Regions from separate parts of the Verrucosispora sp. TAA-831 genome, predicted to be linked through region 3. Evidence: riboswitches for the same ligand, from Rfam matches in the RefSeq annotation. Region 3 holds a riboswitch; each other region holds the start of a gene.
What was found. A riboswitch is a leader RNA that binds a small molecule or an ion and turns the genes downstream of it on or off. The one in region 3 is predicted to bind cyclic di-AMP.

Region 1: it holds a riboswitch for cyclic di-AMP, as region 3 does, so the genes downstream of both, ACQVFL_RS23200 (coiled-coil domain-containing protein) here and ACQVFL_RS30755 (NlpC/P60 family protein) in region 3, are expected to answer to the same signal.
Region 2: it holds a riboswitch for cyclic di-AMP, as region 3 does, so the genes downstream of both, ACQVFL_RS09230 (C39 family peptidase) here and ACQVFL_RS30755 (NlpC/P60 family protein) in region 3, are expected to answer to the same signal.
Region 4: it holds a riboswitch for cyclic di-AMP, as region 3 does, so the genes downstream of both, ACQVFL_RS01760 (coiled-coil domain-containing protein) here and ACQVFL_RS30755 (NlpC/P60 family protein) in region 3, are expected to answer to the same signal.

The regions. Positions count from the first base shown of each region.
Region 1 covers NZ_CP192240.1:5,240,454-5,247,525, forward strand. The annotation lists gene ACQVFL_RS23180 (carbonic anhydrase) at 28-672, opposite strand; gene ACQVFL_RS23185 (alpha/beta fold hydrolase) at 822-1,766, shown strand; gene ACQVFL_RS23190 (HelD family protein) at 1,860-3,974, shown strand; gene ACQVFL_RS23195 (cation diffusion facilitator family transporter) at 4,041-4,958, shown strand; cyclic di-AMP (ydaO/yuaA leader) riboswitch at 5,110-5,242, shown strand; gene ACQVFL_RS23200 (coiled-coil domain-containing protein) at 5,247-6,329, shown strand; gene ACQVFL_RS23205 (PfkB family carbohydrate kinase) at 6,567-7,072, shown strand, end outside.
Region 2 covers NZ_CP192240.1:2,027,648-2,034,719, reverse strand. The annotation lists gene ACQVFL_RS09245 (D-ribitol-5-phosphate cytidylyltransferase) at 1-184, shown strand, start outside; gene ACQVFL_RS09240 (CDP-glycerol glycerophosphotransferase family protein) at 218-1,915, shown strand; gene ACQVFL_RS09235 (alpha/beta fold hydrolase) at 1,923-2,657, opposite strand; gene ACQVFL_RS09230 (C39 family peptidase) at 2,744-3,607, opposite strand; cyclic di-AMP (ydaO/yuaA leader) riboswitch at 3,827-3,968, opposite strand; gene ACQVFL_RS09225 (hypothetical protein) at 4,272-5,024, opposite strand; gene ACQVFL_RS09220 (hypothetical protein) at 5,200-5,601, opposite strand; gene ACQVFL_RS09215 (acyltransferase family protein) at 5,726-6,946, opposite strand.
Region 3 covers NZ_CP192240.1:6,913,293-6,920,364, forward strand. The annotation lists gene ACQVFL_RS30745 ((Fe-S)-binding protein) at 1-1,475, shown strand, start outside; gene ACQVFL_RS30750 (NlpC/P60 family protein) at 1,729-2,742, shown strand; cyclic di-AMP (ydaO/yuaA leader) riboswitch at 2,922-3,058, shown strand; gene ACQVFL_RS30755 (NlpC/P60 family protein) at 3,071-4,111, shown strand; gene dcd (dCTP deaminase) at 4,174-4,752, opposite strand; gene ACQVFL_RS30765 (pyridoxamine 5'-phosphate oxidase family protein) at 4,832-5,365, shown strand; gene ACQVFL_RS30770 (zinc metalloprotease) at 5,433-6,434, opposite strand; tRNA gene ACQVFL_RS30775 (tRNA-Gly) at 6,648-6,721, shown strand; gene ACQVFL_RS30780 (hypothetical protein) at 6,962-7,072, opposite strand, start outside.
Region 4 covers NZ_CP192240.1:372,787-379,858, reverse strand. The annotation lists gene ACQVFL_RS01765 (YibE/F family protein) at 1-824, shown strand, start outside; cyclic di-AMP (ydaO/yuaA leader) riboswitch at 991-1,122, shown strand; gene ACQVFL_RS01760 (coiled-coil domain-containing protein) at 1,126-2,142, shown strand; gene ACQVFL_RS01755 (carbonic anhydrase) at 2,227-2,925, opposite strand; gene ACQVFL_RS01750 (helix-turn-helix transcriptional regulator) at 3,123-3,431, shown strand; gene ACQVFL_RS01745 (hypothetical protein) at 3,530-3,952, shown strand; gene ACQVFL_RS01740 (hypothetical protein) at 4,146-4,952, shown strand; gene ACQVFL_RS01735 (AI-2E family transporter) at 5,062-6,240, shown strand; gene ACQVFL_RS01730 (dienelactone hydrolase family protein) at 6,243-6,914, opposite strand; gene ACQVFL_RS01725 (hypothetical protein) at 7,050-7,072, shown strand, end outside.

The DNA.
Region 1 (7,072 bases), 1.7 Mb from region 3:
GCGGGCGGCGGCGGGGCGGGGGGCGGGTCAGGGGGTGGGGGGTAGGAGGGCGACCTCGCCGGTGGTGAGGGTGTAGAGGGCACCGGTCACGGCGACCCGGCCGGAGGCGACGGCGGGGGCCAGGAGCGGGTCGGCGCGCAGGGTCGTGACGGTGCGCCGGACGTGCCGGCGTACGGCCAGGGGCTGCACCTGCGGGTCGTCCAGCCCCACCTCGGTCACCGCCGGGGCGATCCGGTCGATCAGGTGGGCCAGGGCACCGGACGGGCGACGACCGGTACGCAGTGTGTCGATCGTCGCGGCCACCGCGCCGCAACGCTCGTGACCGAGCACCATCACCAGTGGTACGCCCAACACGTCCACCACGTACTCGATCGAGCCGAGGACCGCGCGGTCCAGCACGTGGCCACCGGTGCGGATGACGCAGATCGAGCCGAAGGTCTGATCGAAGATCGCCTCCAGCGGCACCCGCGAGTCGATGCAGCCGAGCAGGACCGCGTACGGCTGCTGGTCGCCGGAGGCGCACGCGGCGGCGGCGCTGACGTCGTGTCCGTGCACCGGCTGGCCACTGACGAAGCGGCGGTTGCCGGCGAGCAGTTCGGCCAGTGCGGCGCGGGGGGTTCCGCCGGCCGCTCGGGCGTCCGGTCGTGGGTCGGCCGTCCGGGGCGTCGCCATGGTCCCAGCTTGACCGGATCGTCCTGCCGACGTACCCGGTTCCGGGATCTTCTCAGCACCCCGATTCGCGTGGTCTCATAACGGGTAGCCGGTGTTACCGCCGGGTATCCCCGGTGTTACCGCATCCGCGTGTGCCTGGGGAGGTGGCGATGTCAGATCCGGTCGAGGTGCGACTGAGCGACGACGTACGCCTGCACGTGGACGTCGACGGCCCGGCGGACGCCGAGGTCACGGCGGTCCTGGTGCACGGCTGGACGCTCGACGGGCGTAGCTGGCACCGGCAGGTGGCGGCGCTGCGCACGGCGTACCGGTCGGTGCGGGTGGTCAGCTACGACGCGCGGGGGCATGGCCGGTCGAGCTGCATGACGCTGCCCACGGCGACACTGGCGCAACTCGGTGACGACCTGGCCGCGGTGCTGGACGCGGTGGTGCCGACCGGGCGGGTGGTGCTGGTGGGTCACTCCATGGGCGGCATGACGATCATGGAGTACGCGCACCGGCACCCCGGGCACTTCGCCCGCCGGGTGGCCGGGCTGGTCTTCGTCTCGACCACCGCCGAGGGGCACACGCACACGGTCTACGGCCTGTCACCCCGGATCGCCCGGATCATCCGGCTGGCGGAGACCACCGGGGCCGGGGTGCTCGCCCGCTGCGGCGCCTGGCGTCCGCCCCGGGCCCTGCTGCGCGCGCTCCGTCCCAGCATTCGCTGGATGCTCTTCGGCGACCGCTGCGACCCGACCGACATCCGCCTGGTCACCTCTGCGGTGGCGCGCGCCTCGCTACGCTCGATCGGCGGGTTCCGGGCCTCCTTCGGCGCCCAGCACCGGCTGGAGACGCTGGCCGCGCTGGCGGACCTGCCGGCGGCGGCGCTGGTCGGCGACCGGGACCGGCTCACCCCGCCGCCGTGCGCGGAGTCGATCGCCGCCGCGCTGCCGGCCACCGAGCTGACCGTCTGTCCCGGGGCCGGGCACATGTTGATGATGGAGCGTCCCGAGGAGGTCACCGCGGCGCTCTCCGGTGTGCTGGATCGGGTGCTCGCCGAGGCCCGGCCCACCGGTCGCCGCTCCGCCGCCGGCCGCGCCCGCCGCCGGTAGGACTCGCACCCGGACCGGTGCCTCCGCACGTCCGCGAGGTGGGGCGTAATCTCGTGCGGTTGGCCGGGCCGGCGTGACGAGGAGAACGAAGCGGTGGACCAGAGCACCCTGGACCAGGAGATCGCCGTCGAGCAACGGCATCTCGACCGGGTGTACGCACGACTGGCCGAGCTGCGGCGCGCGGCGGTCCGTGCCGAGCGGGACGGTTACCGGCTGGCCCGGGTCGGAAACTTCGGCGCGCTGGTGGAGCGGGACGCCATGGTGTTCCACGCCGCGCAGCGCCGCCACGTGCTCGACGCCGAGTACGAGGGGCTCGTCTTCGGCCGTCTGGACCTGCGCGACGGGCAGGTGTTCCACGTCGGACGGCTGGGCATCCGGGACGAGGACGCCGCGACCCTGGTGGTCGACTGGCGTGCCCCGGCGGCTGCCCCGTTCTATCAGGCCACCCCGGCCGAGCCGCTCGGTGTGGTGCGCCGCCGGACGATCCAGTCCAGCCGGGAGCGGGTCACCCGGATCGAGGACGACCTGCTCGACCCGGACGCCGCTCCGGCGGAGATGGCGGTGGTCGGCGACGGCGCGCTGCTGGCGAACCTGTCCCGGACCACCGGTCGGGGGATGCGCGACATCGTCGCGACCATCCAGCGCGAGCAGGACGAGGCCATCCGCTCCCCCGGTTCGGGGGTGACGCTGGTGTCCGGCGGCCCGGGCACCGGCAAGACGGCGGTGGCGCTGCACCGCGCCGCGTACCTGCTCTACTCCGACCGCAGCCGGTACGCCGGTGGCGGCATCCTGGTGGTCGGCCCGTCCTCGGTCTTCGTCGAGTACATCGCCTCGGTGCTGCCGTCCCTGGGCGAGGACACCGCGACCCTGCACTCGCTGGGCACCCTCTTCCCCGGGCTGGTCGCCACCCGCACCGACCCGGTCGAGGTGGCCGCGGTCAAGGGGTCGCTGCGGATGCGCCGACTGTTGGAGCGGGCGGCCCGGGACGGCGTACCCGATTCGCCGGCCGAGCTGCGCCTGCTCTACCGGGGGCAGTTGCTGCGGCTGGAGCGCGCCGAGTTGGACGCCGTCCGGGAGCGGGCGCTGCCCCGGGGGGCGCGACGCAACGAGGTCCGCCGGGCCGGTTTCGACGGCATCCTGGCGGCGCTCTGGGCACAGGCCCGCCGGTTGGGCATCCCCCGGCTGCCCGAGCAGCGGGCCTTCGAGGACGAGCTGATCGACCGGACGGATTTTCGGGACTTCCTCAAGGCGTGGTGGCCCCGGCTGCATCCCCGCCACGTGCTCGGCTGGCTGGCCGATCCGGAGCGGCTGCGCCGGTACGCCGCCGGGCTGCTGTCCCGGGCCGAGATCCGGCTGCTGGAGCAGGCGTACCGGGGGCTGGCCGCCGAGGGGCCGACCGTCGCCGACGTGGCGCTGCTCGACGAGTTGGACGCGTTGCTCGGCAAGCCGGTGCGTCCAGCCCGGGCGAAACGTGACCCGTTCCAGCTCGCCGGTGGGGTGCGCGAGCTGAGCACGTACGCCGACCGGCAGCGGGCCGCCCGCCAGGCCGCTCGCGAGCGACCCGAGGACTACCGCGACTACGCGCACGTGGTGGTGGACGAGTCGCAGGACGTCTCACCGATGCAGTGGCGGATGATCGGCCGACGCGGTCGGCTGGCCTCGTGGACGGTGGTGGGTGACCCGGCGCAGACCGCGTGGACGGGAGATCCGCAGGAGCTGTCCCGGGCCCGGGACCAGGCGTTGGGACGCCGTCGACGGCACCGGTTCACGCTCACCACCAACTACCGCAACTCGGCGGAGATCTTCGCCGTGGCGGCGGCCGAGATCCGCCGGGCGTACCCGGACCTGGCCCTGCCCACCGCGGTCCGGACCACCGGGATCGACCCGGTGGAGCTGGTGGTGCCGGCGACGGAGTTGGAGACCAGCGTGCTGACCGCCGCGAGCACGCTGTTGGGCGAGGTCGAGGGCACCGTCGGGGTGATCACGCCGGTGCCGCGCCGGGACGAGGTCGCGGCCTGGCTGGGCGGGCTCGGCGGCGAGCGTCTCCAGGTGGTGACCAGCCTGGAGGCCAAGGGCATGGAGTACGACGGGGTGGTGCTGGTCGCCCCCGGCGAGATCCGTGCCGATCCCGGCTCCGGCGTGCGTACGCTCTACGTCGCCCTGTCCCGGGCCACCCAGCGGCTGACCACGGTCGACCTGACCGACTGAGCGCGCACATATAGCAATGTCGGCATAGCTCCGCCCCGGGTCGGACGCAGCGCGCAAGGTGTCTGCGTGGGCGCGGGCCACGACCACCACCACGCCGCGGTGTCGCACGCCGCACACCGCCACTCCGGCCGGCTGTGGGCGGCGTTCGTGCTGCTCACCACGCTGATGGTGGTGGAGGCGGTGACCGCCCTGCGGACCGGCTCGCTGGCCCTGCTCTCCGACGCCGGGCACATGTTCACCGACGTGCTCGGCATCGGGATGGCGCTCGCGGCTCTCACCGCCGCCCGGCGCGTGGACGCCCATCCGCAACGCACCTTCGGCCTCTATCGGTTGGAGGTGCTCGCCGCGTTGGCCAACGCGGTGCTGCTCGTCGGCGTCGCCGGTTACGTGCTGGTCGAGGCGGTACGCCGGTTCGGCGACCCGCCGCAGGTGCGGACCGGGCCGGTGCTGGTGGTGGCCACGCTCGGCCTGCTCGCCAACCTGGTCGCGTTCGCGCTGCTGCGTCCCGGGGCGCGGGAGAGCATCAACCTGCGCGGGGCGTACCTGGAGGTGCTGGCGGACCTGCTCGGCTCGCTGGGCGTGATCGCGGCGGCGGCGCTGACCGCGCTGACCGGATGGTGGTGGACGGACCCGCTGGTGGCGGTGGCGATCGGCGCGTTCATCCTGCCGCGCACCTGGCGTCTGGGCCGGGCGGCGGTCCGCATCCTGGTGCAGGCCGCCCCGGAGCACCTCCAGGTCACCGCCGTGCACGACCGGCTGGCCGCGGTGCCCGGCGTGGCCGACGTCCACGACCTGCACGTCTGGACGCTCACCTCCGGGATGGAGGTGGCCTCGGCCCACCTGGCCACGGCCGAGGGCGCCGAGGTCGGCGCGGTGCTCCGCGCGGCCCGGACGGCGCTGCGCGAGGACTTCGACATCACGCACGCGACGCTCCAGATCGAGCCCGCGACGAGTGCCGGTGCCTGCGGGACGGTGGAGTGGTAGCGGGACCAGTAGCGCGAAAGACAACAAAAATACCTTATGTCTGGTTTACTCGTGGTCAGGGGAACACCAGGAGTCACACCGGCTGCACGGTCCCCACCAGCACCGGTAGGCTCGGACCCGGTCTCCGCCAGGCGGCACTCGACGGTGCCGGCGGTGACCGCCGCCTAATCGCCCGCGAGGGCGAACCGGGGAACCATGTTCCAGGGGTGCATCCGCGTCCAGCGGTAGGGATCTTCCGTCCCGAACCCGTCAGCTAACCCGGTCGGCGGCTGACGGAAGGACATGTGCATGCCAGCAGTGGCAACCGTGAGACCGGCCGCCCGTACGGCGGCCCTGATCGCCGCGGGGCTCGCCCTCGCCCTGGGCGCCGCGCTCGCTCCGTTCAGCGCTGCCTCCGCGGCCCCCGGTGACGTCGGCGACGAGGGCGGCACACCGGCGCTACGCGCCCAACTGGAGGCGGCCAGCAAGGGCTACCTCGACGCCAAGACCGCCCTGGACCGCTCGGTCGACCGGCAGAAGAAGCTCGCCGAGCAGCTCACCACGACCGAGGGCCAGCTCACCGAACGCAGCGCCAAGGTCGCCGAGATCGCCGCGCAGGCGTATCGCGGCGGTCGACTCGGTGCCGCGACGGCGCTGCTCAACAGCGGCTCCCCGGCCGGCTTCATGGACCGGGCGGCGGCACTGGACGCGGTGGCGGCCAACGAGGAACGCGCGCTGCGGGACCTGCGGGCCACCCGCGACGAGGTCGGCAGGACCAAGCAGGCCCTCGACGTCGAGGTGCAGGAGCAGCGCAAGCAGGTGGCCGTGATGGCCAAGCGCAAGGAGCAGGCCGAGCGCTCGCTGACCGTGGCCGAGGAACGCGCCGAGCGGGCCGAGCGGGCCGCGGCGCAGGAGCGGGCCAGCCGGACCCCGGCGCGCACCGGCGGCACCAGCAGCCCGACGGCCAAGCCCGCGCCCCGCAACGCCAACGGCTCCTGGCCGGCCGAGTCGTGCAGCGTCAACGACCCCACCCCGGCCAACGGCTGCATCACCCCGCGCACCCTGCACGCGCTCAACCAGACCAAGGCGGCCGGCTTCACCAGATACGTCTCCTGCTACCGCGCGGGCGGCTCGGGTGAGCACCCGAAGGGTCGGGCCTGCGACTTCGCGGCGCAGAAGAACGGCTTCGGCGGGGTCGCCACCGGCGGCGACCGGACGTACGGCAACAACCTGGCGGCGTTCTACGTCAACAACGCCGACCGTCTCGCCGTGCTCTACGTGATCTGGTACAAGCAGATCTGGCTGCCCAGCAGCGGCTGGCGCACGTACAGCGGCGCGCGTGGCGACCCGTCCAGCGACCACACCAACCACGTGCACCTGTCGGTGTACTGATCCACACGGCACGCCGGGTGGCCGCCCTCGTGAGGGACGGTCCACCCGGCGTCGTCGTTCCCGCACGCCGCCCCGGCCGTCCCGGACCGCCCCGCCCGTCGCCGCGCGCTCTCGGCCCACCTTGGTTACCGTCGACATCGAAGCGGACATTTCGTGGCGACCGGGAGGAACGGTTATGAGCGGACCGCAGTGGACCCAGTGCGACGGTGCGTCGTGAGCGCGCCGACCGGGCACGTGATGGTCTTCGCGCCGACGCCCCTGCTCACGGTCACGATCGACCAGCCCAACGACACGCCGGAACTGCACCTGCATCCCGGCGGCCAGGGGGTCTGGCAGGCCCGCATGGTGCTGTCGCACGGCATCGACGTGGTGCTCTGCACCGCCCTCGGCGGCGAGATCGGACAGGTGCTGGAGCCGTTGCTGGTCAGCGAGGGCGTCGACCTCAAGGTGGTGGCGCGCGACTCCGGCGGCAGCGGCGGGTACGTGCACGACCGTCGGGAGGGCACCCGGCAGGAGATCGTCGACGTGACCGGGCAGCCGCTGAGCCGACACGAGCTGGACGAGCTCTACAACCTGGCGCTCGGCGAGGGACTGCGGGCGGCGGTGAGCATCCTGAGCGGCCCGAACGACCCGTCGCTGGTCCCCGCCGACCTGTACCGGCGTTTCGCCGCCGACCTCGGCGCCAACGGCAGCCGGGTGGTGGTGGACCTCTGCGGCGACCACCTCAACGCCGTGCTGGACAG
Region 2 (7,072 bases), 2.2 Mb from region 3:
CGGCGCGGAGCCCGAGAACACCCTGCTCGCCGCCGAGACCGTCGCCCAGGCCTCGCTGGACGTGCTGATCTCGGAGCTCACCGGTCAGGTGATCGACGTACGCCGGCCGCCCGGCGAGGCGTCGGCGCCCGCCCCGGTACCCACCCAGGCCGACGCGCCCAGCAGCGGCACCCGCGTCGGCTGACCCACCGACGACGAGCACGAAGGCAGCGCCGAGATGCGTGGTGACCTGGTCACGAAGTTGGCCGCCCGGGGCCTGGCCACCGGCGGGGCGGTCCTGGCGTTCCTGGTGCTCGCGCTCACCGGCGCGACCACCTGGGGGCTCGGGCTGGCGGTGGCCGCGCTCGCCGCGACGGTCTGGGAGCGCCGGGTGCGACCCGGCGCCGACAGCGTCGCGGAGACCGCCCTGCTCGCCGCCGGGATCCTGGTCGGCTACGCCCGGCAGCTCGACGGCGGTTTCGACCCGTTCCTGATGGTCGCCGCCCTCGTGCTGCTCGGGCTGGTGCTGGTCACCGGGCCGTTGCGGGCCGCCGGCAACCTGGAGATCCGCGCCGCCAACCTGCCGGTACGCACCTGGGTGCCGCAGGTCGCCGCCCGAGGAGACGACGCGGTGGCGGGGCTGCTCGCCGCGCTGGCCGTGGCGGCCCTGGCCGGACTGCCCGCCGTGGTGGCCCTGCTGATCTGCCTGCCGGTCGGCGCCGCCGTCGCCGTGGTCGTCCTCGACCTGGCCCGTCGCCGGTTCCGGCCGGCGGCCGGCGGGTCGGCGGTCACCCGGGCGCTGCGTCGCCACCAGCCGGAGTTCGTGCTGCACTTCTCCGCCCCGCCCGGGTCGGAGTATCAGGTCACCATGTGGCTGCCGTACCTCGAACGGATCGGTCGGCCGTTCGTGGTGATGCTGCGGGAACCGGAGTTCCTGCCCGCCGTGGCGGCGGCCACCACCGCCCCGGTGGTCTACTGCCCGACGCTGCGCACCATGGACGAGGTGCTGGTGCCGAGTCTGCGGGTGGCGTTCTACGTCAACCACGGCGCGAAGAACAGCCACTGCATCCGGTTCACCCAGCTCACCCACGTCCAGCTACACCACGGCGACAGCGACAAGGCCCCCAGCGCCAACCCGGTGTCGGCGATCTTCGACCGGATCTTCGTGGCCGGCGAGGCGGCCATCGACCGGTACGCCCGGGCCGGAGTGGAGATCCCGGCCGAGAAGTTCGTGGTGGTGGGTCGCCCGCAGGTCGAGACGATCGAGGTACGCCACCAGCCGACGCGCGGACTGGCGAACCCCACGGTCCTCTACACCCCCACCTGGACCGGCCACCACGCCGACGCCGACTACTGCTCGCTGCCGATGGCCGAGACGCTGCTGCGACGGCTGCTCGACCGGGGCGCCACGGTGATCCTGCGGGCCCACCCCTACACCAACCAGCACCCGGCCTCGGCCCGGCGCCTGGCCCGGCTGCACGAGTTGCTCGCCGCCGACCGGTCCCGCACCGGCCGCCAGCACCTCTTCGGCGCCGCCGCCGGCCGGCTCACCCTGGCCGAGTCGGTGAACCGGGCGGACGCGTTGATCTCCGACGTCTCCGGGGTGGTCTCCGACTGGCTGTACTCGGGCAAGCCCTACACGGTCACCGACACCGGCGCCGACGGGGACCGGTTCGTCGAGCGGTTCCCCCTCGCCGCCACCGGCTACGTGCTGCGGCGGGACATGTCCGACCTGGACGACGTGCTGACCCGGCTGCTCGACACCGATCCGCTCGCCGAGGCGCGCTGGGCGACCCGGCGGCGCTACCTGGGCGACTTCCCCGCCGAGACGTACGCCGAGGCGTTCCTGGCGGCCGCCCGACGGGAGCTGGACCCGGCCTGGAGTGCCCCGGCACCGCGTACCACGACCGACGCCGCGCTGCCCAGCGCCACCTGAGCGGTCCTCAGCGCCAGGGGTCGAGCAACGCCAGCACCGCCGCGGGGTCCTCGATGTGGGCGTTGTGCCCGAGACCGGGCAGCGTGACCACGGGCACGTCGTACTCCCGGAGTTGGGCGTCGGTGACCATCGCGTCGTGTTCGCCCCGGGCCAGCAGGACCGGTACGTCGATCGCCGCCAGCAGGGCGGCCAGGTCGGGTTCGCCGACGGCGAAGGCGGCCGGGTCCATGGCCAGCCGCCACCGCCCGTCCACCTGCCGCAGCCCGGCGTCCACCGCCGGTCGCTCCGGGCTGAGCAGCCCGGTCAGGCCGGACACACGCAGATGCCGCCGGGCCGCCTCGTCACGGGTGGTGAACCAGGTGACCGGCCGGGCGGCGAGATCGGCGGCGCGGGCCAGCTCCGCCGGGGACCACACCGCCTTGATGCCGAGGCCCACCACCGCGTCGACCGGCACGCCCCGATCGGCGGCGGCCAGCGCCAGCCCGACCACCCCGCCGAGCGAGTGTCCCAGTACGACGATCCGGTCGTCCGGGGCGAGGCTCTCCGCGACCCGGTCGGCGAGGGCGGTGAACGAGTACTCCGGCAGCGGCGACGCGCCGCCGTGACCGGCCAGGTCCGGGGCGGACCAACGGCCCGGCCACCGTTGTTCCAGCAGCGGCGCCCAGGGCAGCCACACGTCGCCGGTGGCACCCATCCCGTGCAGCAGCACCAGCACCGCCCGGCCGCCCGACTCCTCGCTCATGCGCGAAGTCTGCCACCCCGGACCCGGATGTAAGGAAGGGTCCCCTGCTATGCACCAGGCGATAGCAGGGGACCCTTCCTTACATCTCAGGAGGAGTAGCCGCGGGTCGCGGCCCAGTGGGCGAGGTCGATGGTGGTCATCCAGTACGAGTAGTACGAGGCGTCGGCCGAGTCGGCGATCTTGACCAGGCGACCGTCGTCCTCGTAGCCCACCACGGCGACGTAGTGGCCACCGGGGAAGGAGTGCCAGCCGCCGTCGGTGTCGGTGGCACTGCCGGCCACGTTCACCACGACACCGCGCCCGTCGGTGATCGCCTCCACCACGTCGGCCTGGAGCTGGTCCATCTGGGCCGGGGTGGCCGAACCGCCCCGCAGCATCGTGGTCGAGTACGGCTCGCCCTTGACGGTGGCGTTGAGCACCCGGGTGGTGTCCAGGGCCGAGTTGGTGCCGGCGTACGTGGTGCCGAGCTGCGCGGCCAGGGTGTCCTGGTCACGGTCGACACCGGCGGCGCTGAGCGCGTTGCGTACCGCGGCCGGACCGCAGTAGTAGCCGGTGGTCTGGGCCTGGAAGTCGTAGTCCAGGACCTTCCGGGCCGGCGGCTTCGGTGCGGCCTTCGCACTGCTGGCCACCGGCGAGGGGGCCGCCGAGGTGGTCTTCGGCGAGGGCGACGGCGACGGGGCGGCGCTGCTCGGGGCCGCGCTGCTGGGCGAGGTCGACGGGGTCGACTCCACCCGGGTGTCGGCGCGGGAGACCGCGGTGTCGCCACGCAACTCGGCGACGGCGGTCGTGGTGTGCGCGGTGGCCGGGGCGTCGGAGGTGTCGACGAGTACGGCACCGGCACCGGTGGCCAGCGCCAGCGCGGCCGCCGAGGCGGCGACGACCTGGTAGGGGCGTTCGGTGGCCAGCCGACGTAGCTGGCGCGTGACGGTCTGCTTCACGGAGTCCTCCACGGGGGCTCAGGGAGGCACGGCGAACCGCTCCGGCGGTCAGCTCGACAGGACCTGTCGAGGACCACCCGAGTACGGGGACGACCGTGCGAGGGGCTGCGCCCGGGCTAGCGGGCGGGGGCGGTGGCCGCAGTCAGCTCGTGGCCGACGGCCCGGCGAGCGCGGGCACCGCGGTGCCGTGGAGGAACAAGGGGGGTACGACGAGGGGCTGCACGAGTGGAAAGCTCCTTCCGACACCGCCGACCGGGTTAGCTGACGGGTTCGGGCGGGAAGACGGCCCTACCGTGAGCCGAGGCTCGCGGATTCACCCCAGTGGTGCGGTGGGTCCCCGGTTCGTGAGACCACGATTAGGCGGGTCGATGCGGCGTCGCCTCCTGCGATCGGGTACCGCATCGGACGGGCCGACACTACTGGTCGGTCACTGCCCTGCCAACCCGCCCTGACCTGCGTAAACATGATCCAGATCGATGATTTTCGGGCGTTCGGTCATCGATGTCGCGCAACGGGACCGATGGCGATCGACGCAACGGGCGGTGACAAGGGGACCACCCGCAGACAATGTCTCCGGGCTTCGCGTCCCGTCTCGGTCGGATCCGGCTCCGGTGTCCGTTCCGGCGGAAGGTGTGACCGGGCTCACCCGATCCGGCCGGACTATCCGGCCGACGGTTCATCCCACGCGCGCCGGACGCCACCGCAGGACCGCCGCCGCCGGACGCGCGACGGTGGTGACGGCGGGCGCCGGGAGCGGATTCGGCCGCAGGCGCTGCGCGGCGGCGTACGCCTCGGCGGAGAGCACCCGGGCCGCTTCGCCGGCCAACTCGGCCTCCCGCCAGGCGGCCCGTTCCCGCTCGGCGGCGGCCCGGTACGCGGCCCGGTGGTTGTCCCGGACGACGCGGGCCAGGACGACCTCCTGGTCGACCTGGTGCAGTCGCGCGTCCCAGCCGGCCCGACGGGCCAGCACGTCGGTGAGCTGCCGCGCCGACAGGTCACCGCGCCAGTGCGCCTTCATCGCGGCGTGGTGCAGCCAGCGCTCCCGGGCGGCGTACTCACTGGCGGTACGCGGGGTGCGGGGCGCGGGTAGCGCGGTGACCCCGGCGAGCCGCCGGGCCCGGCTCTCCGCCTCGTCGTAGGAGGCCCAGGACCGGTCGAGGGCGGTCTGAGCGGTGTGCCACGCCTCCCGACGCCGTGCCGCGTTCTGCGCGGCCCCGGCGGCGGCCACGGCCACCTCACCGGCGTAGCGGCGCAGGTCGGCCGCCTCGGCCTCGGCGGGGTCGTCGACCGGGCCGGTGTCGTCGCCGGTCGATTCGGGCCGGGCGACCATGGCGGTGAGCACGCCCAGCGCGAGCACGAGCAGCACCGACCAGATGGCGGCGGCCCGGGGCACCTCGATCAGGAACTGGTAGAGAACGGTCTTCTCCATGGCGGGACCTCGTGGGCTGTGGTGCGCTGACAGCGGGCCGCCGGACCCGGTCGCCGGTGGCGGGTGCCACGGGCCGGGCGGGGCGGTGGGGACGCATCGCGGGGGCAGTGGTCCCGGGAACACCGGGACGGGCTGCGGCGGAGTCGGTCGACGCGCCGCAGCGGGACGCGAGTGGTCAGGCGCCGGGTGGGGCGCGAGCACCGTGGGCGCCCGGTGGGACCACCGTCGGGGGCGGTGCCGCCGGACCCGCCACCGCCGTCACGGCGGGCCGGTACGCCTCCGGGCGCGCCTCGGACAGCAGCCCGGGCACGCCGGCCGGGTCGGCGTGGTCGACGGCCACAGTGGCGTCCGGCGTGATCACCTCGCCGGGCGACGTGGCGTGCCAGCCGGTGTGGGGCGCCTGCGCGAGGAGGGCGGCCGAGGCGAGCCCGTCGGCGGGGTGCCCGGCGGGGGCACCCGGAGCGGAGGTCGCCCAGGCGCCGAGGGTGAAGGCGGCGGCGACCGCGAACCCGGTCAGTAGCCGGGTCGCCCAGCGCGCCAGCCACCACAGGGGACGGGTGGGCGCGACGGGAGGCACGTCGTCAGGCTACCGCCAGCACCCTCCCACCGCATCGACCACGGGCGTGTCGGGTCGGCGACGCGCCGTCGGCGACACACGAAACAGCAGGTCACTGCGGTGACGAGCAGCCTCCACGGTGGACTCAGCGAGACGGGTCGTGGCGTGCGGTGGTGTGCGGCTCGTCCTCCGGCACGCGCTGCCTCGGCAGCCCGGCGGGCGGGCCGTCGGCCCCGGCGGAGGTGTCCACGGACGGCCTGGCGGAGGCCGTACGGCTCGGGGCCAACCGCCGCATCATCGGCTGCTCCACGTAGCGGTGCAGCAACGCGGCCATCGCCAGGGTGAGCAGCAGGAACCCGATCACCGCCGGCACTCCCCACCAGCCGGGCAGGCCGGTGCCCCAGTCTCCGGTGAGCCGCAGGATCGTCATGATCACGAAGACGTGCACCAGATAGAAGGCGAACGAGACCTCGCCCAGCCAGACCATCAAACGAGAGCGTAGCGGCGACCGACGGCCGTGCACGTCGGCGTCCGCCGCCGCCGCGATCACCAGGACGTACGCCACGGACAGCAGCGCCGCCCACAGCTCGGCCCGGATCCACTGCGAGGCCGCCACCCAGGTCGCGACGAAGATCACGGTGGCCAGCGGCAGCCGTGGGCCGCGCCAGCGACCGCGCAGCATCAGCTCGGCGGCGGCCACGCCCATCCAGAACTCCAGCGACCGCACCAGCGGGAAGATCTGGGCGAACCACCAGCGGCTCTGCTCCGGCACCAGCAACTGGCCGGGCCAGAGCGCCAGGATGAGCAGTGGCATGGCGATCACCACGGTCCACAGCATCCACGGCCTGGCCCGGCGGACCAGCGGCAACGCCAGCGGCAGGCAGAGATAGAAGAACAGCTCGCAGGAGAGCGACCAGCTCACGTTGTTGACGCTGTAGAAGTAACCCGGTCGCGGGTCCCACGCCTGGAGCAGGAACAGGTTCTCCAGCGCGGCGACCGGGTTGATCGGGTCGGCGAACCAGAGCGCCGCGAGCATCGCCAGCGCCCACATCACCAGGTGGTTCGGATAGATCTTGGCGATCCGTCGACGCCAGAACCGACGGCGGGAGTCGCCCACCCGGGCCGACCAGACCAGCACGAAGCCGCTGAGGATGAAGAAGAACTGCACCCCGGACAGGCCCAGGGTGAAGATCTCGCTGACCACCGCCTGGTGGCCGGGCTCGGCGATGATGCGCATGGTGCCGGCGTGGAAACCGAAGACCAGCAGCGCGGCGATCCACCGTAATCCGGTCAACGAGGGCAATCGGCTGGCGTCACCGCGTCGGGTGGTGGAGGGCGGCCTATCGACGACGGTGGTGCTGGTCATTCCGGGCACCATACCGGTGTGGGCACTCCCCCTCGAACCGGGCATCCGGGGGCGGAAGTGGCTCAGGTGTCAACTGGTCCTCCGGTGGCCTACTATTCCCGGGACTTGGATGAGCACCCACCCCGC
Region 3 (7,072 bases):
TCTACTTCAAGCGCAAGCCGGGTGCGTCCGGCTCCGGCCTCGGGCCGCTGCGGCCGATGACGAGCGAGGGCAAGCCGCTCGACTTCGAGGAGGCCGATCCGGAGAAGGACCAGTTCGGCGTCGCGCACGTCGAGCAGTTCACCTGGAAGGGCCTGCTGGACTTCAGCACCTGCACGGAGTGCGGCCGGTGCCAGTCGCAGTGCCCGGCGTGGAACACCGGCAAGCCGCTGTCGCCGAAGCTGCTGGTGCTCAGCCTGCGTGACCACGCGTACGCCAAGGCGCCCTATCTGCTGGCCGGCGGCGGCAAGGACCTCACCGGCGAGGAGAAGGCCACCGCCGCGCAACTCGCCCACCTCGACGTGCTGGCGCTCGCCGAGGCGGAGAAGCCGCTGATCGGCGACGCCGAGGCGGGCGGCGTGATCGACCCGGACGTGCTCTGGTCGTGCACCACCTGCGGGGCCTGCGTCGAGCAGTGCCCGGTGGACATCGAGCACGTCGACCACATCGTCGACATGCGCCGCTACCAGGTGCTGATCGAGTCGAACTTCCCCTCCGAGGCCGGCGTGATGCTGCGCAACCTGGAGAACAAGGGCAACCCCTGGGGCGCGCCGCAGAACACCCGGGAGGACTGGACCAAGGGTCTCGATTTCGAGGTGCCCCGGGTCGGCGAGGTCGAGGACTTCGAGTACCTCTTCTGGGTCGGCTGCGCGGGCGCGTTCGAGGACCGGGCGAAGAAGACCACTCGGGCGGTCGCCACGCTGCTGAACGAGGCCGGTGTCTCGTTCGCCATCCTCGGTGAGGGCGAGACGTGCTCGGGCGACCCGGCCCGCCGGATCGGCAACGAGTTCGTCTTCCAGATGCTCGCCCAGCAGAACGTGGAGACGCTCAACGAGGCGTTCGAGGGCCGCGAGAAGGCAAAGCGGAAGATCGTCGCGACCTGTCCGCACTGCTTCAACACCCTGGGCAACGAGTACGGCCAGCTCGGCGGCGAGTTCGAGGTGGTGCACCACACCCAGTTGCTGGCGCACCTGGTCGCCACCGGCAAGCTGACCCCGGTGCAGCCGGTCGACGGCGGCGTCACCTACCACGACCCGTGCTACCTGGGCCGGCACAACCGGGTCTTCGCCCCGCCGCGCGAGGTGCTGGGCAGCGCCGTCGGTGCCGACAACAGCGTGGTCGAGATGCCGCGCAACAGCGAGCGCTCCTTCTGCTGTGGCGCCGGTGGCGCGCGCATGTGGATGGAGGAGCGGATCGGTAAGCGGATCAATGTGGATCGGGTCGAGGAGGCCATGTCCACCGGCGCGAAGACCGTCGCGGTCGGCTGTCCGTTCTGCTCGACGATGCTGAGTGACGGAGTCAACGGCAAGGGGGCGGGCGACCAGGTCGAGGTGGTCGACGTGGCCAGCGTGCTGCTGCGTTCGATCAAGCCCGAGCCGACCCGGGGCGCCGAGGAGGGCGAGCCGGTCGCCGGGTGACCAGCGAGAACGTCGGGGCGTGGTCGGCATCTGTACGGATGCCGACACGTCCTGATTTTTATATTGGCGGAGATGACTGTAACGAATTGGTCGACACCCTTTGTGTGCGGTCCGTCGCACAAAGGTGAATGAGCCGTTGGTCGCCTTGATTCCACCGCGCGCCTTCCCTAATGTGAGGCACCGACCGCCGTGGGTCGTCTGTCTCGCCCCCTACCGCTAGCGGGACGCCCGGTGGTCGGTCGCAAAGGAGTCGGTGCCGGTGGCAACCATGCCCCTCCATCGTCATGCGCCGGGACGCCCCACCCCCGCGCGCGGGCTGCGCAAGGCCGCTCGCCGCCTGGTCGTCCTGGTCGCCGCCGCCGCGGTCGGTGCCGGTCTGGTCGCCGCGCCCGCGTCCGCCGCGCCGTCGGTGGACGAGATCGAGCGCCAGATCGACAAGCAGTGGCAGCAGCTCGAACCCACTATCGAGCAGTTCAACAAGGTGCGCTCGGAGCTGCGGACCAACCGCGAGAAGGCCGACAAGCTGCAAAAGAAGATCGAGCCGCTGGCGCTGGAGACGGAGCTGGCGATGAACCGGGTCGCCGGTCTGGCCTCCCGGTACTACATCACCGGCCCCTCGCAGGAGATCGGCGCGGTGCTGCTCAACGCGAAGCCGGACAAGCTCGGTGAGCAGATGGCCCTCCTCGACCGGCTGGCCTGGGAGGAGCGCCGTCAGCTCGAGGGCGTCATGAAGATCCGGAAGAAGTACGACGACCAGAAGGCCGTACTCGACGCGCTGATCGTCGACCAGGAGGCCAAGCAGAAGCAGCTCGCGGCGAAGAAGAAGCAGATCGACGCCGAGATCAAGCGGCTGGAACGGTCCCTTCCGGTGACCACCGTCAAGACCACCAACTGCCCGACCATCAACGGTGTGGTCAGCGACGCGGCCCGGACGGCGATCCGGACCGCCTGCGCGCAGGTCGGCAAGCCGTACGTCTGGGGTGCCACCGGGCCGAACTCGTTCGACTGCTCGGGTCTCACCCAGTACGCGTACAAGGCGGCGGGTATCTACCTGACCCACTTCACGGGTGCCCAGTGGCGCGAGGGCAAGGCCATCTCCCGGGCTGACGCCCGCCCCGGTGACCTCGTGTTCTTCCGCAGCGACGTGAGCCACGTCGGGATCTATCTGGGGAACAACACGATGGTGCACGCGGCGCGTGCCGGTGTGCCGGTGAACGTCTCGCCGATCACGACGATGCCGGTCGCCGGCTTCCGTCGACCCGGCTGACGCCTGAGCGCGTACGCAGGAACGACGAAAGGCCCTCGGTCAAGCGACCGGGGGCCTTCTTCGTTGTCGGATTAATGCACCGAGAGTGACGGTGTGGGTGTGTTGCGTATCGACGCCGATCGTCCCTACGCTGGTCAATCGTCGGCCCGCTGGCAGGACCGCCCACCCGGGGCGGTGACGGTCCGACACCGCCGAGTCGCTGTCCGAGCGAGCCGGGGACCCAGGTTCCCGGGGTGAGTCCGCGATCGTCGCGGTAGGGCGTCCCCTTCCCGCCCGAACCCGTCAGCTAACCCGGTAGGCGGTCTGGGAAGAAGGAGTACGCAGCCCGGTGGCACACCATGCCCCGCGGCCACCGTCGTACCGGCCGGCGAAGCCCGGCCCGACGACGGCTGCGCCGCGATTCCGCTGGTACCGCTGCACCACCGCACTCGCCGCACTCGCCGCGACCGCCGTTCTGCTGACCGGCGGCGCGACGGCGGCCCACGCCGATCCCACGGTCGACGACATCGAGCGCCAGATCGACGAGGACTGGAACCGGCTCGAAGCCGTCATCGAACGGCACAACGCGACCCGGCAGGACCTGGCCGGCACCCGCCGGGAGGCAGACGCGCTGACCGCCCGCATCGCCCCGCTCCAACAGCAGGTGGACGAGGCGACGAAGCGGGTCGGCGCGCTGGCCGCGCGCGCGTACCGGGGCGAGCCGGTCCGCGCCGTGAACACGCTGCTGGGCAGCCGGTCGCCGGGCGAGGTCGTCGCCCAGCTCGGCCTGCTCGACCGGTACGCCCGCTTCCAGCAGGAGGACGTACGCCAGGCGCGTGAGCTGTGGGACGAACTCGCCGCCACCCGAGCCGGACTGGACCGCACCATCGCCGAGCTGACCCGCACCGAGGCCGACCTGGCCGCGAAGCGGCGGCAGATCGACACCGAGATCGAGCGGTTGCAGCGGTTGCGGCTGCGGGCGTACGACGACGGGGGTGGTGGTCCGCTGCGGCCGGCGCCCTGTCCGGCCACCTACCCGGGTGGCCCGGCCGGTGAGGCGGTCACCTTCGCCTGCGCCCAGATCGGCAAGCCGTACTCGTGGGGTGCCGAGGGGCCGCACGCGTACGACTGCTCGGGGTTGATGTTGGCCGCGTGGGCGCGGGCCGGGGTGGCGCTGCCGCACAACGCGGCGCGGCAGCGGCAGGTCACCGCCTCGGTCGGTCGCGGCGACCTGCGCCCAGGTGATCTGGTCTTCTACTACCGCGACCTGCACCACGTCGGCATGTACGTCGGCGGCGGGTGGGTGGTGCACGCCTCCCGGGCGGGCAAGCCGATCGCGATGAAGCGGATGGACAGCAGCCCGATCCACAGCTTCGGCCGACCCGGCTGAGTAGCCGGATGATCGCGGGCCCGCTCCACGGCGGCGCGGGCCCGCCGGTCGTCAGCGGGTCGTCAGCGGGTCGGCCAGGTACGCCAGTTCTGCCAGGCGCGGCTCGGCGTCGGGCCGCGCTGCCCCTGGTAGCGCGAGCCGTAGACGAGCGAGCCGTACGGGTGCTCGGCGGGCGAGGAGAGCCGGAAGATGCAGAGCTGGCCGATCTTCATGCCGGGCCAGAGCGTGATCGGCAGGTTGGCCACGTTGGACAGCTCCAGCGTCACGTGCCCGGAGAAGCCGGGGTCGATGAAACCGGCGGTGGAGTGCGTCAGCAGGCCGAGGCGGCCGAGGCTGGACTTGCCTTCGAGCCGGCCGGCGAGCTGGTCGCCGAGCGAGATCACCTCAAGCGTGGAGGCGAGCACGAACTCACCGGGGTGCAACACGAACGGCTCGCCGTCGGGCACCTCCACCGGCGAGGTGAGATCGTCCTGCTGGGTCGCCGGGTCGATGTGTGTGTACAGGTGGTTGTTGAACACCCGGAACAGCTTGTCCAGGCGGACGTCGATGCTGGACGGCTGCACCAGGGTGGGCTCGAAGGGCTCCAGTGCCAGGGTGCCGGCCTTGATCTCGGAGACCAGGTCACGGTCGGAGAGCAGCATCGCCACACCTTAGCGGCCGGTATGCGTGACCTGCGTGTCGGACTACCCGCTTAGAACGTATGTTCGATAGGATGGCGGCATGGCTTCCTGGTCCGAATTCACCGCTGACGAGCCTCGACTCGCCGACGGGATCCGCCTTCTCATGCAGCAGTACGGCCCGGGCTTCGGCTACCTGGCCACGGTCCGCGCCGACGGCGGGCCCCGGGTGCACCCGGTCTCCCCGCTGATCACCGACGACGGTCTGTTCTGTTTCGTGATCGACTCGCCGAAGCGGCGCGACCTGGAACGCGACGGGCGGTATGCGTTGCACTCGTTCCCGGCGGAGGAGAGCGACGACGAGGCGTACGTCGCCGGTCGGGCCCGACCCGTCACCGACGACGCCACGGTGGCCCGGCTGGCGCTGGCGGCCCGCGCAGCCCCGCACGTCGACTGGCGCCTGTTCGAGTTCACCGTCGACGTGGCGATGCTCACCCGGCACCAGCACGCCGCCACCGCCGGGCTGGTCGGACGACCGGCGGTACAGGTCTGGCTCGACCCGGCCGGTGCCACCCCGCAGGCGGCCCGGCCCGCGCCCCACCCGACCCGTGCGGCCCGACATGTCCGCGCCGCCTGAGCACTCCGGTGCCGGCCCCGCCTGACGACGGGACCGGCACCGGAGGTACGCGCCGACGACTCCCGCGCTACGCGCGGTAGGTGTTCCAGGCGTTGATCATCCGGGTCGCCTGGCCCGGGGTGAACTGGTACATGCAGGTGTCGTACGTGTAGTCCATGAAGTTGGTGATCGGGTCCAGCCCCGCGGTGGAGCAGGTGTCCCGACCGGTCGGGCACTGGTAGGCCGGCGACGCCTCCGCCGGAGTGTCGGAGACCTGGTCGCCGCTGCCCGAGCAGCCGCCCTGGAACGTGTGGTACAGGTTCAGCCAGTGGCCGACCTCGTGGGTGCCGGTGTCACCCTGGTTGTAGTTGGTGGCGGTGCCACCCGGCAGCGACTCGCTGAGCACGACCACGCCGTCCATCACGTTCAGCGTGGTCTGCGGGAAGGTCGCCCAGCCGAGCAGGCCCCCGCTCAGCTCACCGAGATAGATGTTGAGCGTGCCCTTGGTGCCCTGGCGGAGCTGGGTCTTCATCTGCCGCTCGGCGGTGGAGCCCTGCCTGATCGGATACCACGACGTGTTGGTGACCCGGTTGATGCTCTGCAACTGGAAGGCGAAGGCGGTGGCGGCACCGCCCGTCGCACCCGCGAACGACTGGTTCAGCACGGTGATCTGCGACTGGATCATCGAGTCGGGGATGTTCCCGCCGGCCCGGGTGGTGTCCTTGCGGATCACGTGCACCACCACCGGGATGGTGACCGAGGCCGCCGCGGCCTGGGCGCTGAGCGTACGCTGACCGACCCGCTTGGCCCGCTCCTGCAACAGGTCGGCGAACTCCGACTCCCGCTGGTGCAGTTGCGTCATGGTCAACTCGTTCGGGTCGTGCTTGACGACCGCGTCGCCCCGGACTCGGGCCGCAGTGCCCGTCGGGTCCTCACACACCTCGTCGGCGGAGACGGCGGTAGCCGTCGGGGCGGCGGCCGTGGTGGCCGCCGGCAGCAGACCGACCGTGGCCACGCCGAGCGCCACCGCCAGCGACGTCGATGCGATGCCGGCGATCCGCCGGTTCAGCAGGACGGGACGGAGTCCCATAAGCCCACCTCTTTCTGGCGACGCGACCGGGGGTTGTGTCGCGTCGTGCGGGAAACGTGGGCCAGACGTTACAACGCATCGACAGATTTGAGAATGGCTATGTGTTGCCGGCATGCAACTTCTTGCGCAGCGTGCGGAGGCGGGCCGGGCGGGGTGGTCGGCGGGGGTGGCTGGGTGCACCGGGGCGGTGGCTCAGGTACAGTGGTGCCGCTTGCGGGTGTAGTTCAATGGCAGAACATCAGCTTCCCAAGCTGACAGTGCGGGTTCGATTCCCGTCACCCGCTCCACGCACGAAAGCCCTGGTCAGGACGTGAGTCCCACCAGGGCTTTCGCGTTGCCAGGAGAGCTGAAACCGGCCGTGGGTCATTAGCGGGCCATTAGCTCGCTTCGGTCGCTGGTCTGCCACCTTCGGGCCTGCCTCGGCGTGCGCTGCTTGCTGGGCGTGCCTCGGGCCGCCGTCACCGCCTTGTCGATCGCGTCGGCGATGCCTTGATCGACCTCCCTTGCCGGCGGGAAGATCAAGCTACCTACTTCACCATGCGCATCGGCTGGCCACTCAAGATGCCGTAGCCGAGAACGATCAAGGACGTAAGGCCGATCGCGGCGAAAGCTACGCCAATCGCCCGTTCCAGCAGGAT
Region 4 (7,072 bases), 500 kb from region 3:
CCTTCGTGCTGCCCGGCATCAGCGCCGGTCAGCCGCCGCTGGTGGTGGCCATCGTCGGCGCGGCACTGATCATGTTCGTGGTGCTGTACCTGACGCACGGCATCTCGGCACAGACCTCGGTGGCCGTCCTCGGCACCCTCGGCAGCCTGGTGCTCACCGGCCTGCTCGGGCTGGCTGCCACCCGGGCCACCCACCTGACCGGCTTCGGCAGCGAGGACGCCACCACGCTGTCCATGTTCCGGGGCGACGTCGACCTGCACGGCCTGCTGCTCGCCGGCATCATCATCGGCTCGCTCGGCGTGCTCGACGACGTCACGGTGACCCAGGCCGCCGCGGTGACCGAGCTGCGGCACGCCAATCCGGGTTTCACCCGCCGGGAGCTGTACCGGTCGGCGACCCGGGTCGGCCGGGCCCACATCGCCTCGGTGGTGAACACCATCGTGCTGGCGTACGCGGGCGCGTCGCTGCCGCTGCTGCTCCTGCTCACCGCCGACAGCCGCGCGCTCGGCCAGATCATCACCAGCGAGTTCCTCACCCAGGAGATCGTCCGCAGCGTGGTGGCCACGCTGGGGCTGGTCGCCGCCGTACCGCTGACGACCGCACTGGCCGCGCTGGTGGTCACCGCCGGGCGGCGGGACACGCCGGAACCCGGCGGCCCCGACGACGGGCCGGACGGCGACGGTCCCACTCCCCCGACTCCCCGGCCCGGCATCGACCGGACCGAGGCCCTGCACGCGCTGAGCACCGCGCGTGTGCGTGACACACCCCCCGCCACCGGATCGCGGTGGCCCGACCCGGACAGGAGCACGGACACCACATGGTGACACCCCGCAGCGTGACCGCCCCTGCCGACACGGTTCGTGCCCGTGTCGTTGGTCACTCATCGCGATTACGAAATGACGCATCTGGCCGGGTTCGGGGCGTAGAGACTGACATCGACCGTCGGGTAACCTCACTGCCGGTCACCGCCGAAGGCGCGCACCGGCGCCTGCGGTGCCACCGCCCAATCGCCGCGAGGCGAGCCGGGGACCCAGGTAGGTGGGGTGAATCCGCGTCAGCGGTAGGGGCCACTTCCGTTCCGAACCCGTCAGCTAACCCGGTCGGCGGTCGATGGAAGGGAAAGAAGTGACGGCACCCCTACGCCGCTGGATGACACCCGTGGTGGCCGTGTTCGCCGCGTTCGCCGTGTTCGCCGGCCCCCTGCCGGCCATGGCCGCGCCGAACCCACCCGCTCCGGCCGAGCACGACGACGACCCGCCGATGCTCAACGACCTGATCGAGTCGGCGAACCGCGACTTCTCCAAGGCCAAGAACCAACTGGACAAGTCCAAGAAGCGACAGCTCAAGCTCGACCTCGAACTGCGCCGCGCAGAGGCCGACCTGGAAGCGCTCAGGCCACAGGTCGCCGAGATCGCGACGCAGTCGTACCGGACCGGCCGGGTGGGCGCGATAGCGATGTTGTTGCAGAGCAACGCTCCGGACTCGTTCATGGACCGGGCCTCCGCCCTCGACGAGTTGAACCTGTTCAACGACAAGAAGTTGGGCGAGGTCAACACGGTCCGGGAGCGCGCCGACCGGGCCAAGCTCGCGTCCGACGCCGAGGTGCGCGAACAGCAGAAGCTGACCAACGACATGGCGCGCAAGAAGACCGAGGCGGAGAAGTCGCTCCGCCTGGTCGGTGGCGAGAGCCTGACCGGCGGCCTGGTGGCCGCGACCTCGCCGGTCGCCCGGGTGGCCCCGAACCGTGCCTCGGACGGGAGCTGGAAGCCGGAGTCGTGCAGCCAGAACGACCCGACCACGTCGGGCTGCATCACGCCGCGCACGCTGCACATGTACAAGGAGGTCAAGCGCGCCGGCTTCAACCGCTTCGTCGGCTGCTGGCGGCCCGGTGACAAGTTCGAGCACCCCAAGGGCCGGGCGTGTGACTGGTCGTTGCAGAACAGCGGGTTCAGCCCCTGGCACAACAACGACACCCGGATCTACGGCAACAACCTGGCGGCCTTCCTGGTCCGCAACGCCGACCGGCTCGGCATCTACTACGTGATCTGGAACCGGCAGATCTGGTTCCCGACCGAGAACCGGTGGCGGTCCTACAGCGGCCCGTCCAACCACACGGACCACGTGCACGTGTCGCTGCTCTGAGCAGCGTCCCGGTGACCCGCGAGGGCCGCTCCGCCGTCCGGCGGAGCGGCCCTCGTCGTACGTGTCGGTGCGTGGCCCGGCGGGTCAGCCCACGGGCGTGACCACACCCGCCATCTCGGCGGGCTCCGCCGCGACGGTCCGCACCTCACCGGCGGCCAGCCGGTACGACATGCCCACCACCGCGCACCCGCCCGCGGCCACCTCGGCGGCCAGCGCCTCGGACGACTCCAGCATCGCCTCGACGGTCTGCGCGATGTGGATGTCGACGATCGCGTCCAGGTCGTCGATCCCCGCCTGCTCGGCCCGGCGCAGGCTGGGCACCACCGCGTCCACCACGGCACGCAGGTGCCCCGACGGCGCGGTGCCGGTGGCCGCCGCAGCCCGGGCCGCCTGGACGGCACCGCACGAGTCGTGCCCGAGCACCACCACCAGCGGCGTACGCAGCACGCTCACCGCGTACTCGACGCTGCCCAGCACCTCGGGGCCGATGGTGTGTCCGGCGGTCCGGATCACGAAGAGATCACCCAGCCCACGGTCGAAGATGATCTCCGCAGCGAGCCGGGAGTCGGAGCAGCCCACGATCACCGCGAAGGGGTGCTGCTCGGCGGCGACCGCGGCCCGGTGGCTGGCGTTCTGGTTGGGGTGCCGCAGCGTGTCGGTGACGAACCGACGGTTACCGGCGATCAACTCGGCGAGGGCCCGCTCCCGCGAGCCGGGAAGGTCTGCGGTCAGGTACTCGCGTTCGGGACCGGGCTGGGCCCCGATCGTTCCGGGTCGACTCATCCGGCGTCACCTCGTCTCTCGGTGGAATGCCTGGTCATCCCGGCCGGCGCTGGCCACGGACCGCCACCAACCGTCACACGCAGCGCAAGGCACGTCAAGCTATGCGTGATCTGCATTTCATGTATTCCAGAACGCTTGCCAATCGCAGCGTACGGGCGCGAGCGCAGCCCCGGAGCGTGACGGGGGCAGGCCATACGATGGCGGGCATGGCGACCTCAGACGAGCGAGAAAGCACCCGAAACTGGACTTTCTTGACAAACCATGCACACGTGCTGCTCGCCATCGCCCGCAACCCGACCGCCCGGCTGCGCGACGTCGCCAGCGAGGTGGGCGTCACCGAACGCGCCGCCCAGGCCATCGTCGCCGACCTGGAGGCGGGCGGCTATCTGCACCGCACCCGGGTGGGTCGCCGCAACGAGTACACCCTCAACCCGGCCGGCCGGTTCCGCCACCCGGCCGAGGCCGACCGCCAGGTCGGCGACCTGCTGGCCCTGTTCACCGACTGACCCGACCTGCCATCCACAGTGGACTACGTGGCGTGGTTCACCGACCGGATTCCGCTCGGGCCCATGCGTTCTGGGCACGGGGACGATAGGTTGGACTCGTGTCGTCCGTCGCGCTCGCCCGTCCCCTGTGGCCGGCGACGCTGCGCACGTTGCGGGAGCTGACCCGACTCGCGCTGGCCGCCCTCGTGCTGGCGGTCGGCCTCGGCACCGCCGCCGACCTGCCGCTGCGCCCGGCCGGCGACCAGACGGCCCACGCCGTCGCCGGTCATCACGCCTGGTCCGTCACCGCCGACCTGCCGACCTGGCCGGGCACCGTCGCACCGGTCACCGAGCAGGTGCGGGCCTCCGGCACGCTGTCGACGTCACCGACGCAGCACACGGCCCCGACCGCGCCGCCGACCCGGCCCGCGCCCTCCGCCGGGGCCGGCTCGGCCGCCACCACCACGGTCCACCGGCTCGCCGCGCCACGCCCCGCCGTCGGCCACGGCGAGCCGACCCGGCGCGGCCCACCGGCCGCCTGACCGACGGCCCGCCTCAGGACGCCCCACCGGCCCACGCGACCGTCCGCCGACCCGGCCCGAACGCCGGACCCGGCCGACGCACCGGCGCCGACCGCCCCGGGCACTCGCGGACCCGCGCACCGTCCTGTCGCCGCCTCGGCGACCACAGACCTTCCCCCAGTCGACGACCCTCATCCGACCGCGAGAGGTGTTGATGATGCGAACCGCTCTCTCCCACGTCCTGCCCGACGTCCCCCTGGCCGCCGTGATCTGGCTGAGCCTGCTCGGCGTGGTGATCCTCGCCATCGCCGCCCTGCTGCTGCGCCCCCGCCACCTCCTGCGGTTCGACGCGGGCGCCCGGATCCGCGAGGCGGCGCTGCCGAGTCGCACCGAGCACACCGAGGAACAGCGGGACCAGGATCGCTGGGCGGAGGAGGTGGCCGTCGCCGCCGACCGGGCCGACGCGACGGCCCGTCGCCGCCGCGAGGAGTGGCTCACCGCGCAGGACGAGGCCGAACGAGCGTGGCAGACGTACGAGAAGGCGGAGGCGGACGTCCGCCGGCTCACCGCGGCGACCGGGATGCCGCTGCCGCAGACCCCGCGCACCCCCGCCGAGTACGCCGACCGGGAGCGCTGGCTGCACCGGGCGGCCATGGAGGCGTACTGGCGGCGGGAGCTGTCGGTGGAACAGCTCAGCGACGTCTTCGCCCACCGGGGCTGGGACCCGCGACTGCACCCGGTCGAGCAGGAGCTGGCGCTGCGCCGGGCGGTACGCGACCACCTCTTCGCGCGCCAGCAGGCGGCCCACGAGCAGGCGCAGGAGCGCTGGCGAGCCGCCGAGCTGGCCGCCGCAGCGGCACGCAGCCTGCGCGACGAGGCCCTCTCCGCACTGCTGCCGCAGGTCGATGAGCGCGAGTCGGTGCTGCCGTTGACCGCGCTCGGCGGCGTCGAGCAGACCCGCGAGATGCCCATCGTGGTCGGTGGGCGGGCGGCACCCGCGTACCGACCGGTTCTGCCGTGACAGGCAGATAGCGCGAACCTCCTCCGGCGCGTCGAGCGGGAACCTAGCGTGGACCGGTGTCGGACGGGCACCGTCCGGGTACCGACCTCGCCGGGAAGAGGAGGCCGACGTGGTCGCACGGGGTGACGGGCTCAGGCCCGAGGAGTCGACGCGGCGCAGTGCCGGGCCGAGACAGACCTGGGCGGCCCTGCCCTGGCTGGTGCGTACGGCGGTGGTCTGGAGCGCCTGCCTGGTGGTCATCGCCGCCGGCCTCTACCTGCTGGCCCGGATCACCATGCTCGTCACGCCGCTGGCCATCGCGCTGGCCGCCACCTTCTTCCTGGCCGCGCTGCTCGATCCGGTCCAACTCGCGTTGCGCCGCCTGCGACTGCCCGCCGCGCTGGCCGCCCTGCTCACCGTCCTGCTCCTGCTCGGCGTCCTGTTCGGCGTGGGCGTGCTGGTCTGGAACATGACCGCCGGCCAGTTCAGCGAGCTGGGCGACGAACTGCGGGAGGGCCTGGAACGCAGCCGCGACTTCGTCACCTCCACCCTGCCGGTCACCGACGAGCAGCTCGACGGCCTCGTCGACCAGCTCCGCCAGGCGCTCAGCCAGCAGGAGGTCGACCCGGTCGCCAGCGCGCAGACGGTGGCCGAGGTCTTCGGCTCCATCCTGCTCGCCCTGGTGCTGCTCTTCTTCCTGCTCAAGGACGGCCGGTCGATGTGGCACTGGACGCTGCGCCGGGCGGGTGGACCCAACCGGGAGATCGCCGCCGAGGCGGGCCGCGTCGGCTGGCGCACGCTCGGCTCGTACAGCCGGGGCACGATGCTGATCGCGGCGATCGACGCCATCGGTATCGGTCTGGCGCTGGTGCTGCTCGGGGTGCCGTTGGCCTTCCCGCTGGCGTTGATCACCTTCTTCGGCGGCTTCGTGCCGATCATCGGCGCCACCGTGGCCGGTGCGGTCGCGGTGCTGGTGGCGCTGGCCGCCAACGGCCCCACCACCGCACTGCTCACCCTGGCCGCAGTGATCGCCGTGCAACAGATCGAGGGCAACCTGCTCGAACCACTGATCATGAAGCGGCAGGTCCGGTTGCACCCGGTGGTGATCCTGCTCGCGGTCACCGCCGGCACGCTCATCGCCGGCATCGCCGGTGCCTTCGTCGCGGTCCCGATCGCCGCCGTCGTCTGGCGGGTCGTCGACAGCGTGCAACAGCAGCGCCAGACCGCTGCGGCGAAGCAACGGTGGTCGAGGATCATCCGGGGGCGCACGGCTCGGTCCCGGGCCCGCCGGACGGTCCGCAAGGTCTGACCTCAGCTTCGCGCATAGACCCGAGGATTCAGGTGGTCGCGGAACCAGCCGGCCGCCGCGTCGGCCACCTGTTCCAGCGTCCCGGGTTCGGCGAAGAGATGCGTCGCACCGGGCACCACCCGCAGCTCGGTCGGCGCGGTCATCCGGTCCCGGGCCTGCTCGTTGAGCGTGATCACCTGCTCGTCCCGGCCGCCGACGAGCAGCAGGGTGGGGGCGTGCACCTCGCCCAGGGCGGCTCCGGCCAGATCGGGCCGACCGCCTCGGGACACCACGGCACGGACCACGTCGGGCCGCCGCGTCGCCGCGATCAGGGCGGCGGCGGCACCCGTGCTGGCGCCGAAGAGGCCGATCGGCACCGCGCCGAAGGGCCGCTCGGCGACCAGCCAGTCCAGGGTCGTGGCCAGCCGGTCGGCCAACAGTCCGATGTCGAAGCGCAGCTCGGCGGTGACCGCGTCCACCTCGTCCTCGTCGGAGGTGAGCAGGTCGACCAGCACGGTGCGGAGCCCGTCCGAGGTGAGCCGGTGGGCCACCGAGACGTTGCGGGGACTGTGCCGGGAACTGCCGCTGCCGTGCGCGAACAACACCGCGCCGGTCGCCCCGGTCGGCACCAGCAGGTCGGCTGTCAGGTCCACCGCACCCGCCGGGATCGTCACCTCGCCACCGCGTACGTCCATCTCGCCTCCCGGCCCCTCGCATACCCCGGTCGGCGCACCGCACGCGCGTTTGTGGCTCGGGACGGCGGGTAGCCGACGGGAGACCGCAGACGGACCGACGCCTGTGGCGTCGGCGAGCAGATCGCGAGGACCGTCATGCCGCATCACCGTGAGCCCGT